4 regions of the Bradyrhizobium sp. PUT101 genome follow, and region 2 is predicted to be linked to each of the others. Evidence: riboswitches for the same ligand, from Rfam matches in the RefSeq annotation. Region 2 holds a riboswitch; each other region holds the start of a gene.
The links. Region 2 has a riboswitch for cobalamin ahead of ACSHT2_RS04270 (TonB-dependent receptor). Riboswitches for the same ligand answer to the same signal wherever they lie in the genome.

Region 1 (3,737 bases), 1.5 Mb from region 2:
AAGCCGACCGGCGCGCTCGGCCGGCTCGAGCAGCTCGCGATCGAGCTTGCGGGCTTGCAGGCGACCGAGCAGCCCCGCGCCTCGCGGGTGCCGATCATCATCTTTGCCGGCGATCACGGCATCGTCGCGCAGGGCGTGTCAGCCTATCCGCAAGCCGTGACGATCGCGATGATGGCGAATTTTGCGTCCGGCGGCGCGGCGATCTCGGTGCTGGCGCGTGAGCTGGGTTCGAGCCTGGAGGTGGTCGATGCCGGCACGCTGGCCCAGGAGCAGATGGCGGGCGTCGTCACCGACAAGCCGCGCAGCGGCACGCGCGATTTCAGCGTCGAGCCTGCGCTCACGCCCACGGACCTGGCCTTTGCCTTCGAGGCAGGCCAGCGCGCGGTGGTGCGCGCCGAGGCCAGTCAGCCCGATCTCCTGATCCTCGGCGAGATGGGCATCGGCAACACCACGACCTCAGCGGCGATCGCGGCGAGCCTGCTTGGCGTGAGCGCCGGGGAGATCGCGGGCAGCGGCACCGGCGTCGATGCGGCCGGCCGCGCGCACAAGGCACGGGTGATCGATGCGGCGATCGCACGCCACGGCGTCGCCGGGGCCTCGGTCGAGAAGATCCTGTGCGCCGTCGGCGGCCTCGAGATCGCGGCGATCTCAGGCGCGATGATCGCGGCCGCGCAAGCCCGCATTCCCGTGTTGATCGACGGCTTCATCGTGTCCGTCGCGGCGCTGGCGGCGGCGCGTCTCAATCCGTCCTGCCAGCCGTTCCAGCTCGCCTCGCATCAATCGGCGGAGCAGGGGCATCGGCTGGTGTTGCGCGCGCTGAACGTTCAGCCGCTGATCAGCCTCGATCTCAGGCTCGGCGAGGGATCGGGCGCGGCCATCGCGCTGCCGCTGGTCCGATTGGCCTGCGCGCTTCACAACAGTATGACGACCTTCGCGCAGGCCAACGTGCCGGATCGCCCGGCCTGATGCGGCTCACGCCACGCGCTGGTTGACGGAGACGACACGCCAGCCCGCCGCGAGGCGGTCGATCCGGGTCAGCGACAGCGGATCGATCACGAAGCGCAAGGCGGCCTGCGGCGTCAAGTCCAGTGCAATGCAGAGCGAGGCGCGGATGGTGCCGGAATGCACGACAAGCGTTGCCGATCCGGCCCCGATCCGCGACAGACCCAGCCGGACGCGGGCGACCTGATCCGCAAAGCTTTCGCCGTTCGGCGGCCGTTCGTGCGCCGGATCCTGCCAGAACTGCGCGTAAGTCTCGCCACCGGTCGCGGCGAGTTCGTCATGCCGACGGCCGGTCCAGTCGCCGAAGTCCTGCTCGCGGAATTCGCTGACCAATTCCGGTTCGAGCCCCAATGCGCGCGCCGTCTCGACCGTGCGCCGCGACGGGCTGGCATAGCTGCTGGCATCCGGCGGCAAATGCTGCCGCAGAGCCACCAGCGATGCGTGATCGCCGAGATCCGCCCGCGCATCAGCAGCATGGATCGCCCCCGCCACGCCCTCGACGGTCGCGTGCCTTATCAGCCAGAGGAAGGTCTCGCCTTCCATGCTCATCTCCAAGGAAGTTGGTCGCTGTGGTCACAACGCCGCAACTGGCGCATTGACTCTGTCATGATGGTATTCCTAGATGATCGCGACGGTTTCCCCGAGAGGGGATGAAAAGGGAATGCGGTGCGGGGACGTTGTCCCCAAGGCCGCGGCTGCCCCCGCAACTGTAAGCGGATAATCCTTCGTCACAAGCCACTGGGTCCTCGGTCCCGGGAAGGCGACGAAGCGGTGATGACCCGCGAGCCAGGAGACCTGCCGTCAGCCGTGGTCGCACGCGAAGATGTCGGTCGGGGAGTACAGACATTCGGCTTCATCGGACGGCCTGAAAGGCCAATAGATGAGACCTCGTTCGCTGTGACGTGCCACTGACGTCATGCCGAGGTTTCGCATCGTGTCTTCCATCTGTATCTTACGGCCGAGCCGCTTCCTGCTCGCCTCTGCTGCGTTCACGTCCTTTGCGGCCGCTGATCTTCCCGTCGCCCTGGCGCAACAGGCCCGCGAGCCGCTGCCGCCGGTCGAAGTGTCTCCGGCCCAACCTCGCAGGCAGGCCAAGCCAGCCGGCCATGAAGCGCAGCGCGCGCGCCGTGCAGCTGCGCGCCGGCCAGCGACCGTATCGGCTCCGCCCAAGCCCAGCGCGCCAGCTGCGACGGCGCAGACGCCGCTCAACAGCAATGTGGTGGCCGAAAGCGCCTCGCGGCTCGGCCTGACGGTGCGCGAAACGCCGGCAACAGTCGAGGTGATCTCCGCAGACACCATGCGCGAGCAGGGTTATCGAACGGTCTCAGAGGTGGCGCAGGGTGCCGTCGGCGTCACCTCCGGCGACAATCCGGCCGAGCCCGCGGCCTTCTCCATGCGCGGCTTCACCAACAGCCAGATCAACACGCTCTACAACGGCATCAAGATCGGCCCGCAGAACATGACCTCGCGGATCGTGGATACCGCCAATCTGGAAGCCGTGGAATTCCTCAAAGGCCCGGCCTCGCTGATCTCGGGCGAGGGCGCCGCCGGCGGCGCCATCAACTTCGTCACCAAGCAGCCGCACACCGGACCGATCCGCAACGAAGCCGATTTCTCCTGGGACTCGCTCAACTCATTCCGCGCGCACTACGGCTCGGGCGGCAGCACCAATGTGCAGGGCCTCGACTATCGCTTTGACATCTTCCGCTCCGCCCTCAACGGTTTTGCCGACGACACCAACGTCAAGACGTTCGGCACGTCCGGCCAGCTCAATTACCGCGTCTCCGATAGTCTCAAGATCTGGGGCGCGATCGAGTACCGCGAGGATCGCTCCAAGGCCTATTGGGGCGCGCCGCTGGTGCCGATCGCCTTCAGCGGCTCGCATGCAACGACGGGGATCGTCTCCGGCAATTACGTCTCGAACTACAACGGAACGAATCTCGGTGCCGTCACCATCGACGACCGCACCTTCAACACCAACTACAACGTCCTCGACAACCATAACGTCGCGCGGGAAGTGTGGCTGCGCGGCGGCTTCGAGCTGAAATTGGCGCCCGACCTGACGCTGAAGAGCCAGGCCTATGGCTATGGCGCAGAGCGGACCTGGTTCAACAACGAGATCGAGGCGTTCAATTCCACCACGAACCTGGTCGATCGCGAGCGCTTCTATGTCGCGCACAGCCAGCGTCTGGTCGGCAACATCACCGACCTGATCTGGGACACGAATGTCGCGGGCTTTGACAACCGCCTGGTCACGACGGTCTCGTCAAGCTATCTCGATTTCGTCAGGCCTGGCGCGGCAAACTTTCCAGGCGATTCCGTTTCGCTGGTCGATCCCGATCGCGGCTACTACGGCCTGCTCACGACCCAGCAGCAGACCGCGCGCATCGACAACGAAGCGCTCTCGTTCGAGGACCGGCTGAAGCTCACGCGCAGCTTCGCGCTGGTCGGCGGCCTCCGCGTCGAGCACATCGGGCTCGACCGCAATTCGACCAACGTGAGCGGGCAGGAGAAGGCAGGCTTTCCGTTCACGAAAGACTGGGCGCCCGTGACCGGCCGCATCGGCTACACCTGGGAGGCCGTTCCCGGCCTGACCTTCTTCAGCCAGTACGCCACCGGCGCCGATATCGCCGCCAACAACATCTTCCTGCTTGGGCCGACCCAGCCGCTCGACCTGACGACCGCGCGCACCTACGAGACGGGCGTCGAGCATCTGTTCTGGGACAATAGGGCGG
Region 2 (3,737 bases):
ATTCGGCAGGCGATCGCGACGACGGCCGCGGCCTGAGACCGGCTGAAATCCGTTCTTAACATTTAGCGCGCATTCTCGCAGCACGCGGGCATCGCCGATCGGCGGTGGCTCGTGGTGGCCGGGGTTCGTTGCGATGCAGCGCACCTCGCGAGTGTCATCGTGCTGTGCCTGACAGGGCAGGTCCCATGCGCTTCGTTGCCGTGATCATATTCGCGCTCATGACGGCGGCCTGCGACCAGGAGCGGGACATCACCGGCTCGACGACGTCGACCTGTCCGCTACGAAACTACAACTACAATCCACGCGACATGAACCAGTGCGTCAACGCCTGCAGATCGTGCGATCGCGGCACCACGGTCACCTGCACGACATCCTGCACCCTCAAGGGGGCTCGCTGAGCGGATTACCTTCTGCCTTGCGAGGCGTCGCAACGCGCGATCCCCGGCTCCCCAATCGTCCTCGCCGTCTCGACCTGATAGGGTCGATCGGAGCAGGGGGACATCGGATGAAATTCGCAAGCTTTGAAATCGACAACGCCGGAGGTCTCGTGGGAACGGCGAGCAGCGCGCAGGCTTCCAGCGAACGTGGCGTCGACGGTGCCGAGGCACCGGAACGATTCACATAGGATAGTCATTGGAAGCAGTGGGCAGGACGCGGAGTCCAATGGAATGGGTATGCTCGATCCCGGCCGGTTCCTGGTATCGTGCTCGCATTGCGATGCCTGGCCGATGGCCGCCAACGTGAAACGTTCAAGCTGGTCGGCATCCCCGCATGAGGTCCGTTTCGTCTGCACGCGCTGCCGGCGCGAAGAGACCGCGATCGTCTCGGCCTCCGGCGAACTGACGCCGATCAAGCGCCTCGACGCTCCGCCGCGGGATGTCGCTGTGGCCTGGGCTCAGGCCCAGCGCCCGCGGGGGCGAACGTAGGCGGCGCAGGGCATTGCTCGATTCGTTGTGGAGCCGGCCGATCGCGTCTGCGGCCAAGATGCCAGCGGTCGATTGACTCCCGGCCTGGGCGCCCCGTAGATTGGCCGCTGGCGGTTCTCCTCATGGAGATCAAAAGGGAACGTGGTGCGAGATGTCCCAAGGCGGGATCTTCTCAATGCCATGGCTGCCCCCGCAACTGTAAGCGGTGAATCTCTCGTCCTATGCCACTGGGAATTTCGGTCCTGGGAAGGCGACGCAGAGGTAACGACCCGCGAGCCAGGAGACCTGCCGTCAGCCGTGGTCACACGCGAGGATGTCGGTCGGGGAGTACAGACATTAGCTTCACCGGAGCAATCGATCGCTCCGCCGTAAAGCCTCGTTCGCTGTGACGTGCCACTGACGTCATGCCGAGGTTATGATTTTGTCCCGTTTTGTCACTGCCGCCAGGCGCTGCTGCGCCGGCATCGTTGCGGCCGCTTCCTTCTATTCGCTCGATCCCTCCATCGCCCACGCGCAGCAGGCCGGTGCCGAACAGCTGCCGCCGGTCGAAGTGACCCAGCCTGACGATCAGAGCCGTACGCGGGCCAGGGCGGCCGGCGATGGCGATGCGGTGAGGCGCCGGGTGAGCCCGAATGGTGCGCCGGGCGGGACCGGCTCGTCCGGCTCGGGCAGTGGAGCGGCCGCCGGCAATGACGGCATCGTCGGCGCGGCCACGACCATCATCACGGCCGCAGACATCGCCCATGCGCCGTCGCAAACGCTGGCCGAGATCATCGCGACGCAAGTACCGGGCGCCCAGATCACGACGTTCTATGGCGGCCAGATCGGTGCCAAGACCAGTGTCGATCTGCGCGGCTTCGGTGCCTTCGCCACGGCCAATACGCTGGTGCTGGTCAACGGACGGCGGCTGAACGACATCGACATGGCGCAGGTGGATCTCTCCACGATCCCGCTCAATGCCATCGAGCGTATCGAGATCACGCGCGGCAATTCCGGTGCAGTGCTGTATGGTGACAATGCGGTTGGCGGCGTCATCAACATCGTCACCAAAAACGGCGTCGGCGGCCCGCCCGCGACAGCGCGCATCGAGGCCGGTTTCGGCTCGTTCAACGCTGGGCTCGGCAACGTCTCGACCGCGCTCAATTCCGGTCCGTGGTCGACCTCGTTCCACGGCAATGCCGTCAGGACCGACGGCTACCGCGACAACAATCGCTATTCCCAGGAGAACGGCGTCGGCAACCTGAACTACACGATGCCTGGCCTGACCGCCTTCCTGACCGTCACCGGTGACAATCAGGAGCTGCGACTGCCGGGCGGCCGCACCGTGGATCCGTCGATCGGTCTCGACGAGCTCGCGACCAACCGGCGAGGGGCCGGCACGCCCTTCAACTACGCCAACCAGCAGGGTTTTAGCGCGACCGCCGGCTTCACGAAAACCCTGGTCAACGGCGTCGATCTCATCGTCGACGGCGGCCTGCGCGACAAGAAGCAGCAGAGTGCGTTCTTCTCGAGCCCGACGCCGGTTCCGGCTTTCTTCACGTCGACCTATGTCGAGGCCGATCTGACGACATGGTCGATCACGCCGCGGCTCAGCGTGAAGAGCCTGCTCTTCGGAATGCCGTCGCAGTTGCTGACCGGCGTCGACTATTACGATGCGAGCTTTCAGCAGAACCGCGGTGCCGGCCAGGGTCTCGCCCCCTGGCACAATTACGTCCTCAGGCAGCAGACGGTTGCTGGCTATGTCCAGCACACACTGGCCGTGACGGCTACGACCGACATCTCCTACGGCTCCCGGGTGCAGAACATCGGCCTTTCGGCACGTGACGATTTTGATGCGGCGGCTCCGTTCAACGCCGACATCGGCGCGCTCCCGCTCAGGAGCGACGAGACGCAATATGCGCTGCACCTCGGTGCCGAGCATCGTCTCAATGAGACCGTCGCGCTGTTCGGCCGGGCCGCGCGCGCCTTCCGCACGCCTGATGTCGACGAGCGGGTGTCGTCGGGCCCTTCATTCGACCCGTTCTTCAATCCGCTCCCGCAAACGTTCCGGCTCAAGACCCAGACCTCGCAGGACATCGAGGGCGGGCTGCGCATCAGAGGAGGCGGACTGCAGATGCAGAGCAGTCTCTATCTGATGGACCTCGCCAACGAGATCCATTTCAATCCAATCCTGTTCTACAACACCAACCTGGATCCGACCCGCCGTTACGGCTCGGAGACCAGTGTCTCCTATCGCATCAACGACGCCCTGCTTGTGCGTTCCGGCATGGCCTATACACGGGCTGTCTTCCGCGAAGGCGTCTGGGCGGGCAACGACGTGCCGCTGGTGTCGCGCTACACCGCGAGTGCGGGCCTCACCTGGAACATCTGGCAGAACTATCTGGTGCTGGACGCCACCGCGCGCTTCTGGAGCGAGCGTCGCATGGATAACGACCAGGCCGGAACCCAGAAGCCGATTCCCGCCAACGGCACCATCGACCTCAAGCTCAGCGGTCAATTTGAGCGCTACTTCTGGTCGCTCAGCGTCAACAATGTGCTGAACGCGCTCTACTACGATTACGCCATCGCAAGCACCTTCACGGACGGTCGCTTCAGCGCCTATCCGCTGCCCGGTCGCACCTATCTGCTCAAGGCCGGCGCCACGTTTTGATTTTGCTGGAGCTGTCACAGGCCCCCCAAACGGACTAGAGTTCGAAGAGAAAGAGATCATCATGGCTCTCAACATCCTGCGGTCCAACGACGACGGCTTCCGCCTCCATCCGGTGGCGCCGCGTCTTGCGCCGATGTTCGGCTTCGCGCTGTTGACGGTGT
Region 3 (3,737 bases), 3.0 Mb from region 2:
TCCCAGCCGGTGATCCGATACACCGGCTCGTCGGCCAGCATGGAAAGCCGGAGATCGCGCGGATACCGCGTGGCGCCTGCCGCCTTCATCGCCTCGTCCGGCGACAGCGCCACCTTCTCCCATTGAATGTCGGGAAGGGCTGCCAGCCTTTCCTTGTCGGAAAGGCCGGGAAAGGCGACGTACATCATCACGACGCCGGAAATGAACCACATGGCGAAGAACAGGCAGGTGACGATGCCGACCCACCTATGGCCGATGTACAGCCACCGCCGGAGCGCGCGTCTCATGGTGCGTGCCACGGTTAGAATTTCACGTTGACGGCGATCTGCGCCGTGCGCGGCATGCCGAGTAGCCACTGAGTGGTTCCGCCCGAGGTCGCATACACCTCGTCGAAAAGATTGTAGACGCGGAACGACACGGTGGTGTTGAGATCAGGCTTCCACTGCACGCCTGCATTGACGATGTTGTAGGCCGGGCGTGTCACCGTGTTGGCGTTGTCGGCGTAGGTCTTGCCGACGATCTGGACGCCCGCATTGGCCGACCAGTTCGGTGCAAACGCCCAGGTCGCCCAGATATTGGAGACGTTCTGCGGTACATTGACAGGTACGTTGCCGGCATAGTTCACGCTTCCGCCGCCGACCGCCTGCACGAAGTCATCATATTTCGCGCGCAGGAAGGCGGTGTTGGCATCGATTCGCCAACCATAATCGAGCAGGAAGCCGACCGAGGCTTCGACACCGCGTGATGATTGCTGGCCGACCTGGACGGTCAGTGAAGGAATGTTGGGATCGCGTGCCAGCAGGTTGTTCTTCACGATCTCATAACCGGCCAAGGTCCATTCGCCGCGGCCGCCCCAGAACGATTGTTTGACGCCGATCTCGATCTGTTTGCCGGTGGCGAGGTCGAAGTTCTTGTTTGCGGAGGACAGTGAGATCAGCCCTCCGACCGGATCGACCGCAGTGGCATACTGGCCATAGAAAGCGAGGTCCTTGAGGGGTGTATAGACCGCGCCGGCGCGCCAAGTTGTCGAGGAGAACGATTTTTCGAAGCTGTTTGCGGGCGTGACGTAGTCAGTGCGCGTGATTGTCGGTTCATCCTGTCGGATACCGGCAATGAACGACAGTTGCTCGGTGACCGACAGCCTGTTTTCGGCAAATAGCGCGTACTGGTTGGTTACGCTGCCGTAACCGGGAACTGTGGCGTTCGGGCTGTTGAATACGCCTGGAACGAAATCGAATGGATCGACGGACGACGAGCCGCCGTAGGGTGAATTGTTGGTGTGAGTAAAATTGATGCGGTTGACGTCGAAGCCCGCCACGAACTCATCGGCCATGCCAAGGACATGCCCACGGAACTTCGCGTCCATGCGGTTGCCGAGCTGCTGCTGATCGTGAAAAATCTCGATATAGCTGGTTCGGTTGATGAGCCCGGTGGCAGGATTGTAGGCGTAGCTTTCGACGTCTTTCCAGTGTCGCTTGGAGTTCAAATAGTAAAGAGTGTTCCGGACCGAGATTCCATCGGTGATCTGCCAATCGGTCTTCACCTGGTTCCAGCTATCCTGGTAGCGGATGTGGCTGTCGCTGACGTTGTAGTTTTTGAAGCGCAGGGATTCATCCAGCCTGCCGTTGATCAGCGGCGTGCCGAAGTAGCGCGACGGGTTGCGGTCACCGTAATCTGTAGACAGCGTCCAGATGACGTCTTCGTTCTGCTTAACCTGAACCACGGCATGAAGTGCGGCATTGGAGGTATTATCGCGATCGACCCAGCCGTCCGACATGTTGCCGGTGGCGGTGATACGATAGGCGACGTCCTTACTCACCGGACCGCCGCTGTCCACCGCGATTCGCCGCGTCATGTTGCTGTCCAGCGACATCTCGGCCTGGTTGCGAGGGATCCACAGCGGCAGTTTCGAAACAATGTTGATGGCGCCGCCGACCGCACCCGCGCCATACATCATCGATGCAGGGCCGCGCAGCACCTCGATGCGCTCGGTCGACCACGTGTCGAACGGAAACGTCACCGTCCCGGCGCCGATATAGAGCTGGGTGCCGTCGTATAGCGTCATGACGGATCCAAGGCCCGTGAAGCCGCGGGTATTGAACGAGACTCCGCCATTGCCCGGTGCCGGGCTCGCCGTGAAGCCGGTGGCGTTTTGCGTCACCGCGTCGAGGATGTTCTGCTGGCCGCGTTCAGAAATGGTTTCGGCCGAGATCACCTCCACGCTGGCCGGCGTCTGCAGTCGCGTCAAGCCGAGTCGGCTACCGGCCGTGCTAGCGCCGGTTAGGTTGAGCGTCGGTGCGGCGAACTCGGGACCCGTCGGGTTGGCAGTCGGAGCACGCGTGTCGGCAGCTACGCCTCGCTGCTGGCGTGAGCGCGCGAGGCGCGTTGCATCGCTACGTCGGGTGCTGCGAGCATTCGGTGGCCTCGCTGGCGGTTGCACCACCACAGGATCGAGCGTCTGGGCCGGCCTTTCGGACTGTGCCCAGCCATCCGTCGACAACACGAGGCAGGAGAATACGAGGCAGGAGAATGCAACTGAACGGAGCAACGCGCGGCGATGCTGTGGCGCGAAGATTGTACGGGAGGTCATCAATAGACTCGCGATAACGTGGCACGTCACCGCGAACGCAGTTTGGCCGCTGCCTCAAGAGGAAGACAGCTCAACACCCACCAGGACACCCCGCCCAATGTGCTCGCGTGTGACCACGACTGACGGCAGGTCTCCTGGCTCGCGGGTCGTTGCCTGTCGCCGCCTTCCCAAGCTCGCAGGCCCAGTGGCGTTTGGCGAAAGGCTCACCGCTTACAGTTGCGGGGGCAGCCACGGCGTTGGGGGATCCCCGCACCGTATTCCCTATTGATCTCCCGAAGGAGAACCGTCGCAGTCACCCTAGTTTTATTTGCGAAGGGCTGTCAACTGGCTGCCCCGAGACAGTTCAGCGCGTCGCACCGTCATCGGCGACGCGCCGATCGTCCACCGGGCGGCGTCGGGCGAAACACCAATCCGCTGTCAACCCCTCTCCTCGAAAATATTCCACTTTACCGAAATTCGGATTTGTCGTATGTGCCGGCCATCCCAGCCCACCAGAGGGGCGGTCGTACGTCGTCACGAACGCGGGCTGGGTTGCGGTGGACGCGGGCGGCGTTAAAGGCGGTTTGTTGCGTGCAGGGCGGGATGAACCTCGTGAGCATGGCGCGGACCGCGAAGACGGACGGCGCCCATGTCCGGCGGAGCCTCTTGGCGAAGCCGGATGGCCTGCGTACGGCGAAACCGTGTGGTCCTGGCCGTCGTTGCTACGGTCAAGCCCTGGCGAAGGCGTCACTCGCGTCAACCGGCGCGATGCCGTGAATTTCGTCGAGGCGAGGGAGGCCAGAAGGAACTCGGCTCCCGGGAGAGCGCGGCATAGGCCGTCAAACCATCGCGCAGGGAAGGCCGGGTTTCGGCTGCCCTGTGTCTCCCCTGTGCATTGCGCGTGCATTCGTTCAGCACGGGGGTCTTATGGGTGCCAGCCGGCGCCCGGTCTTCCCTGCGCCCTCTTCCGAAAGGGTGAGGCGAAAGGCAAAACTCGGGCAGACATGTCGCGAGATTGCGAACGCGTGTCGCGACCGAGCTGCGACAATAGCGCACGGACAGGCTGGTTTCCGAATTGCGCGAGGCCCGGCGCAACACAATCTCAACCGAACCTCTGTAGGCCTGTCACCTTCTCGTTCCACGGGTCTCTTGCATGAAGCCGGCTTGG
Region 4 (3,737 bases), 1.5 Mb from region 2:
CGACGAGAGCCGTCTCTATGCCGCCGACTACGACCGCCGCTATCGGCCGGTCGGCGCCGAGCCGCGTTTTCCGGAGGCATCGTGATGGCCGCAGGGCTCGTCATCTCCGCGCCGGCTTCCGGTGTCGGCAAGACGACGCTGACGCTGGCGCTCGCGCGCGCGTGGCGCAATCGCGGATTGAACGTGCAGTGCTTCAAGAGCGGGCCCGACTATATCGATCCCGCGTTCCACGCCGCCGCCACGGGCCGCGCCTCCGTCAATGTCGATAGCTGGGCGATGGACCGCGCAGGAATCGAGCATCTCGTCAGCCGAGGTACCGACGCCGATATCGTGCTCGCCGAGGGCTCGATGGGCCTGTTCGACGGTGTCGCCGCGCGCGGCGTTTGCGGCACCGGCGCCACCGCCGACATTGCGGAGATGCTGGGCTGGCCGGTGGTTCTGGTGATCGATCCTTCGGGGCAAGCGCAGACGGCGGCTGCGATCGCCGCGGGCCTTCGCGACTACCGTCCCGGCGTGCGACTTGCCGGTGTCGTGCTCAACCGCGTCGCCAGCCCACGTCATGAAGATCTCGTGCGACGTGCGCTCAACGAGGCCGGCATCGCCGTGTTCGGCGCGCTGCCGCGTCATGCCGAGATCAGCCTGCCGAAGCGGCATCTCGGCCTGGTGCAGGCCGAGGAGCGGGCCGAGATCGGCCAGCTGATCGACGAGGCCGCGCGCTTCGTCGCCGAGCATGTCGATCTCGATGCCGTGCTGCGATCGGCGGCTCGCTGGTCGCCGCAACCTGACGCGAACGGTCTCAACGTCGCGCCACCCGGGCAACGCATTGCGCTCGCCCGCGATGCGGCCTTCTCCTTCGTCTATCCGCACATGCTGGAGGCCTGGCGCGCGGCGGGCGCCGAGATCTCGACATTCTCGCCGCTTGCCGATGAAGTGCCTGACGCGAGCGCCGACGTCTGCTGGCTTCCTGGCGGCTATCCCGAGCTGCACGCCGGCAAGCTCGCGGCCAATGCGCGCTTTCGAAGCGGCCTGCGCGCCTTCGCCGAGACACGGCCGGTGCACGGCGAGTGCGGAGGCTATATGGTTATGGGCACGAGCCTCACCGATGCCGAGGGCCTTCGTCATGAGATGACGGGCCTGCTTGGCCTCGAGACCAGCTTTGCCAAACGCCGCATGCATCTGGGCTATCGTCTCGCCGAACTGGCTGCGCCGATGCCGGGGCATCAGCCCGGTGCACGCCTGCGCGGTCACGAGTTCCACTATTCGACGATCGTCGCGCAGCCGGATGCGCCGCTCGCGGTCGTGCACGATGCGACGGGCGCCGCCATGGCCGAGACCGGCTCGCGGCGCGGCCACGCCACCGGTACGTTCTTTCATCTGATCGCGGAGGACCGGTGAGAGGATTCGTGTGGTTCATTTCAGCCGGACCCGGCGATCCCGAGTTGCTCACGGTGAGGGGCGCCGCGCGGCTGCGCGAGGCCGACGTCGTGCTCTATGACGACCTCGCCTCCGGCGCGATTCTGGATCTGGCCCGGCCCGGCGCCAATCTCGTCGCGGTGGGAAAACGGGCAGGGCGGCCCTCGACCAAGCAGCACCACGTCAACCGTCTCCTGGTCGACTATGCCGCGACAGGCGCGCGCGTGGTGCGGCTCAAGTCCGGCGATGCCGGCATTTTCGGCCGGCTCGAGGAAGAGCTGGAAACGCTGCGCGAAGCCGGCATCGGCTACGAGATCGTTCCTGGCGTCACATCCGCTTGTGTCGCCGCCGCCCAGGCCGGCATTCCCCTGACCCGTCGGCATACCTCCCGCCGGGTGCAGTTCATCACGGGGGCCGATGTCAGCGGCGAGCTGCCGTCCAATCTGAACTGGGCGGCGCTGGCCGATCCCGAGGCCACGACCGTGGTCTATATGGGCCGGCGCACCTTTCCGGCGCTTGCCGCGAAGTTGATCGCGCACGGCCTCGCCGCAAACACGCCTGCACTGTTTGCCGAATCCCTCGGCCGTCCCGACGAGCGGCTGGTCCGCACCACCATCGCCGAGCTCGCCGAGCAGCTTGCGCGGGGCGGCGCCGCGTCCACGGCGGCCGTGATCCTGATCGGCGCGCTGGCAGGCGATTATCCGTCATGACGGCCGCGGTCGCCCTTCGCCTCTTGACGCCCGGCCCGCGAAAGGCGCACACAGGAGTGGCATGGTGCTCGACGCGGCGCAAAGCGCCGGAGCATAATCGGGAATGGGGGTGGGCGGACCCAGTTGCGGCGCCCAAAACCCCAGCCGCCCCCGCGACTGTAAGCGGTGAGGGGCTCCGAATCGCCACTGGGCCGCAAGGTCCGGGAAGGCCGGAGAACCCAGTGAACCGCGAGCCAGGAGACCGGCCCTGCACGTTTTGAGACCAAGGCCGTCGGGTGTGACGGCAGGAAGGAATTGAGCCATGCATATCGAACCGGGAATCGTCACGGGCGCCAAGCTCGTATTGAGTTACGCAACCGGCATCGCCGCAGGCGGCGTTGCGCTGAAGCTTGCGGCCGAAACCGTTCGCACGCAGGGCGTCGGCTCGTTCGCGGCGCGTACCCTGACCACTACCGGCCTCGTCTTCACCTTCTTCCAGGTCCTGCCGCACTTCCCGGTCGGCGTCTCCGAAGTGCACTTCATCCTGGGCTCGACCTTGTTCCTGCTGTTTGGTGCTGCGCCCGCGGCCTTCGGCCTCGCGTTCGGCCTGCTGCTCCAGGGTCTGTTGTTCGAGCCCGCTGACCTGCCGCAATACGGCATGAATGTCACCACGCTGCTGGTGCCGCTGTTCGCGATCCAGGCCATCGCCACGCGCATTATTTCGCGTAACACCGCCTATGTCGATCTGAAGTACGGTCAGGCGCTGGCGCTGTCGACGACTTATCAAGCGGGTGTTGTCGCCTGGGTGGCGTTCTGGGCGCTCTACGGCTCCGGTTTTGCCATGAGCAACCTCGCCAACATCGCGACCTTCGCGGCCTCCTACGCGCTGGTCATCGTGATCGAGCCGCTGGCAGACCTCGCAGTGCTGGCGCTGGCGAAGTCGCTGCGCGGCGTCACCGCGCCCGGCCTCGTCACTCCGCGCCTGCACAACGCGGCCTGAGAGACAAGCGAACGGGCGGCCGCTGCGGCCGCCCGTCGCGCTCGCGATGCTCACGTTCTCCCTGATAGGCATCGGTTGCGGCGATCCCGAGCAGCTCACGCGCGCCGCGATCGGTGCCATCAACGCGGCCGATCTCGTCATGATCCCGCGCAAGGGGGCTGCCAAGTCCGATCTCGCTGATCTCCGGCGAACGATCTGCGCGGACGTGCTCACCAGCGACAAGACGGCCATCGCCGAATTCGACCTTCCCGTGCGCGACGCCGGTGAAGCTGATTACCGCAAAGGCGTAGACGATTGGCACGATGCGGTTGCCGCGACCTGGTCGCAGACCATCGCGAGGCATCTCGAAGGTGAGGGCAAGGTTGCGCTGCTGATCTGGGGCGATCCGTCGCTCTACGATTCCTCGCTGCGCATTGCGCGGCGATTGAATCCGTTGCCGAAGATCGAGGTCGTACCCGGCATCACCTCGATCCAGGCGCTGTGTGCGGCGCATGCGCTGCCGCTCAACGACATCGGCGAGCCGTTCCTGGTTACGACGGGGCGGCGCTTGCGCGACGGCGGCTGGCCGCAAGGTGTCGATACCGTGGTGGTGATGCTCGACGGCGGCACGGCGTTCCAGTCGCTCGATCCAGAGC

Region 1: it holds a riboswitch for cobalamin, as region 2 does, so the genes downstream of both, ACSHT2_RS32355 (TonB-dependent receptor) here and ACSHT2_RS04270 (TonB-dependent receptor) in region 2, are expected to answer to the same signal.
Region 3: it holds a riboswitch for cobalamin, as region 2 does, so the genes downstream of both, ACSHT2_RS25905 (TonB-dependent receptor) here and ACSHT2_RS04270 (TonB-dependent receptor) in region 2, are expected to answer to the same signal.
Region 4: it holds a riboswitch for cobalamin, as region 2 does, so the genes downstream of both, ACSHT2_RS32335 (energy-coupling factor ABC transporter permease) here and ACSHT2_RS04270 (TonB-dependent receptor) in region 2, are expected to answer to the same signal.

What each region holds. Positions count from the first base shown of each region.
Region 1 is NZ_CP197207.1:6,787,610-6,791,346, forward strand. It holds gene cobT (nicotinate-nucleotide--dimethylbenzimidazole phosphoribosyltransferase) at 1-966, shown strand, start outside; gene ACSHT2_RS32350 (histidine phosphatase family protein) at 973-1,545, opposite strand; cobalamin riboswitch at 1,618-1,819, shown strand; gene ACSHT2_RS32355 (TonB-dependent receptor) at 1,919-3,737, shown strand, end outside.
Region 2 is NZ_CP197207.1:876,174-879,910, reverse strand. It holds gene ACSHT2_RS04285 (hypothetical protein) at 1-36, shown strand, start outside; gene ACSHT2_RS04280 (hypothetical protein) at 186-398, shown strand; gene ACSHT2_RS04275 (hypothetical protein) at 669-926, shown strand; cobalamin riboswitch at 1,021-1,233, shown strand; gene ACSHT2_RS04270 (TonB-dependent receptor) at 1,348-3,576, shown strand; gene ACSHT2_RS04265 (hypothetical protein) at 3,638-3,737, shown strand, end outside.
Region 3 is NZ_CP197207.1:5,365,833-5,369,569, forward strand. It holds gene ACSHT2_RS25900 (PepSY domain-containing protein) at 1-287, opposite strand, end outside; gene ACSHT2_RS25905 (TonB-dependent receptor) at 302-2,590, opposite strand; cobalamin riboswitch at 2,698-2,893, opposite strand; partial or broken gene ACSHT2_RS25910 (alpha/beta hydrolase family protein) at 3,723-3,737, shown strand, end outside.
Region 4 is NZ_CP197207.1:6,783,615-6,787,351, forward strand. It holds gene cobM (precorrin-4 C(11)-methyltransferase) at 1-85, shown strand, start outside; gene ACSHT2_RS32325 (cobyrinate a,c-diamide synthase) at 85-1,395, shown strand; gene cobA (uroporphyrinogen-III C-methyltransferase) at 1,392-2,123, shown strand; cobalamin riboswitch at 2,169-2,387, shown strand; gene ACSHT2_RS32335 (energy-coupling factor ABC transporter permease) at 2,425-3,102, shown strand; gene cobF (precorrin-6A synthase (deacetylating)) at 3,149-3,737, shown strand, end outside.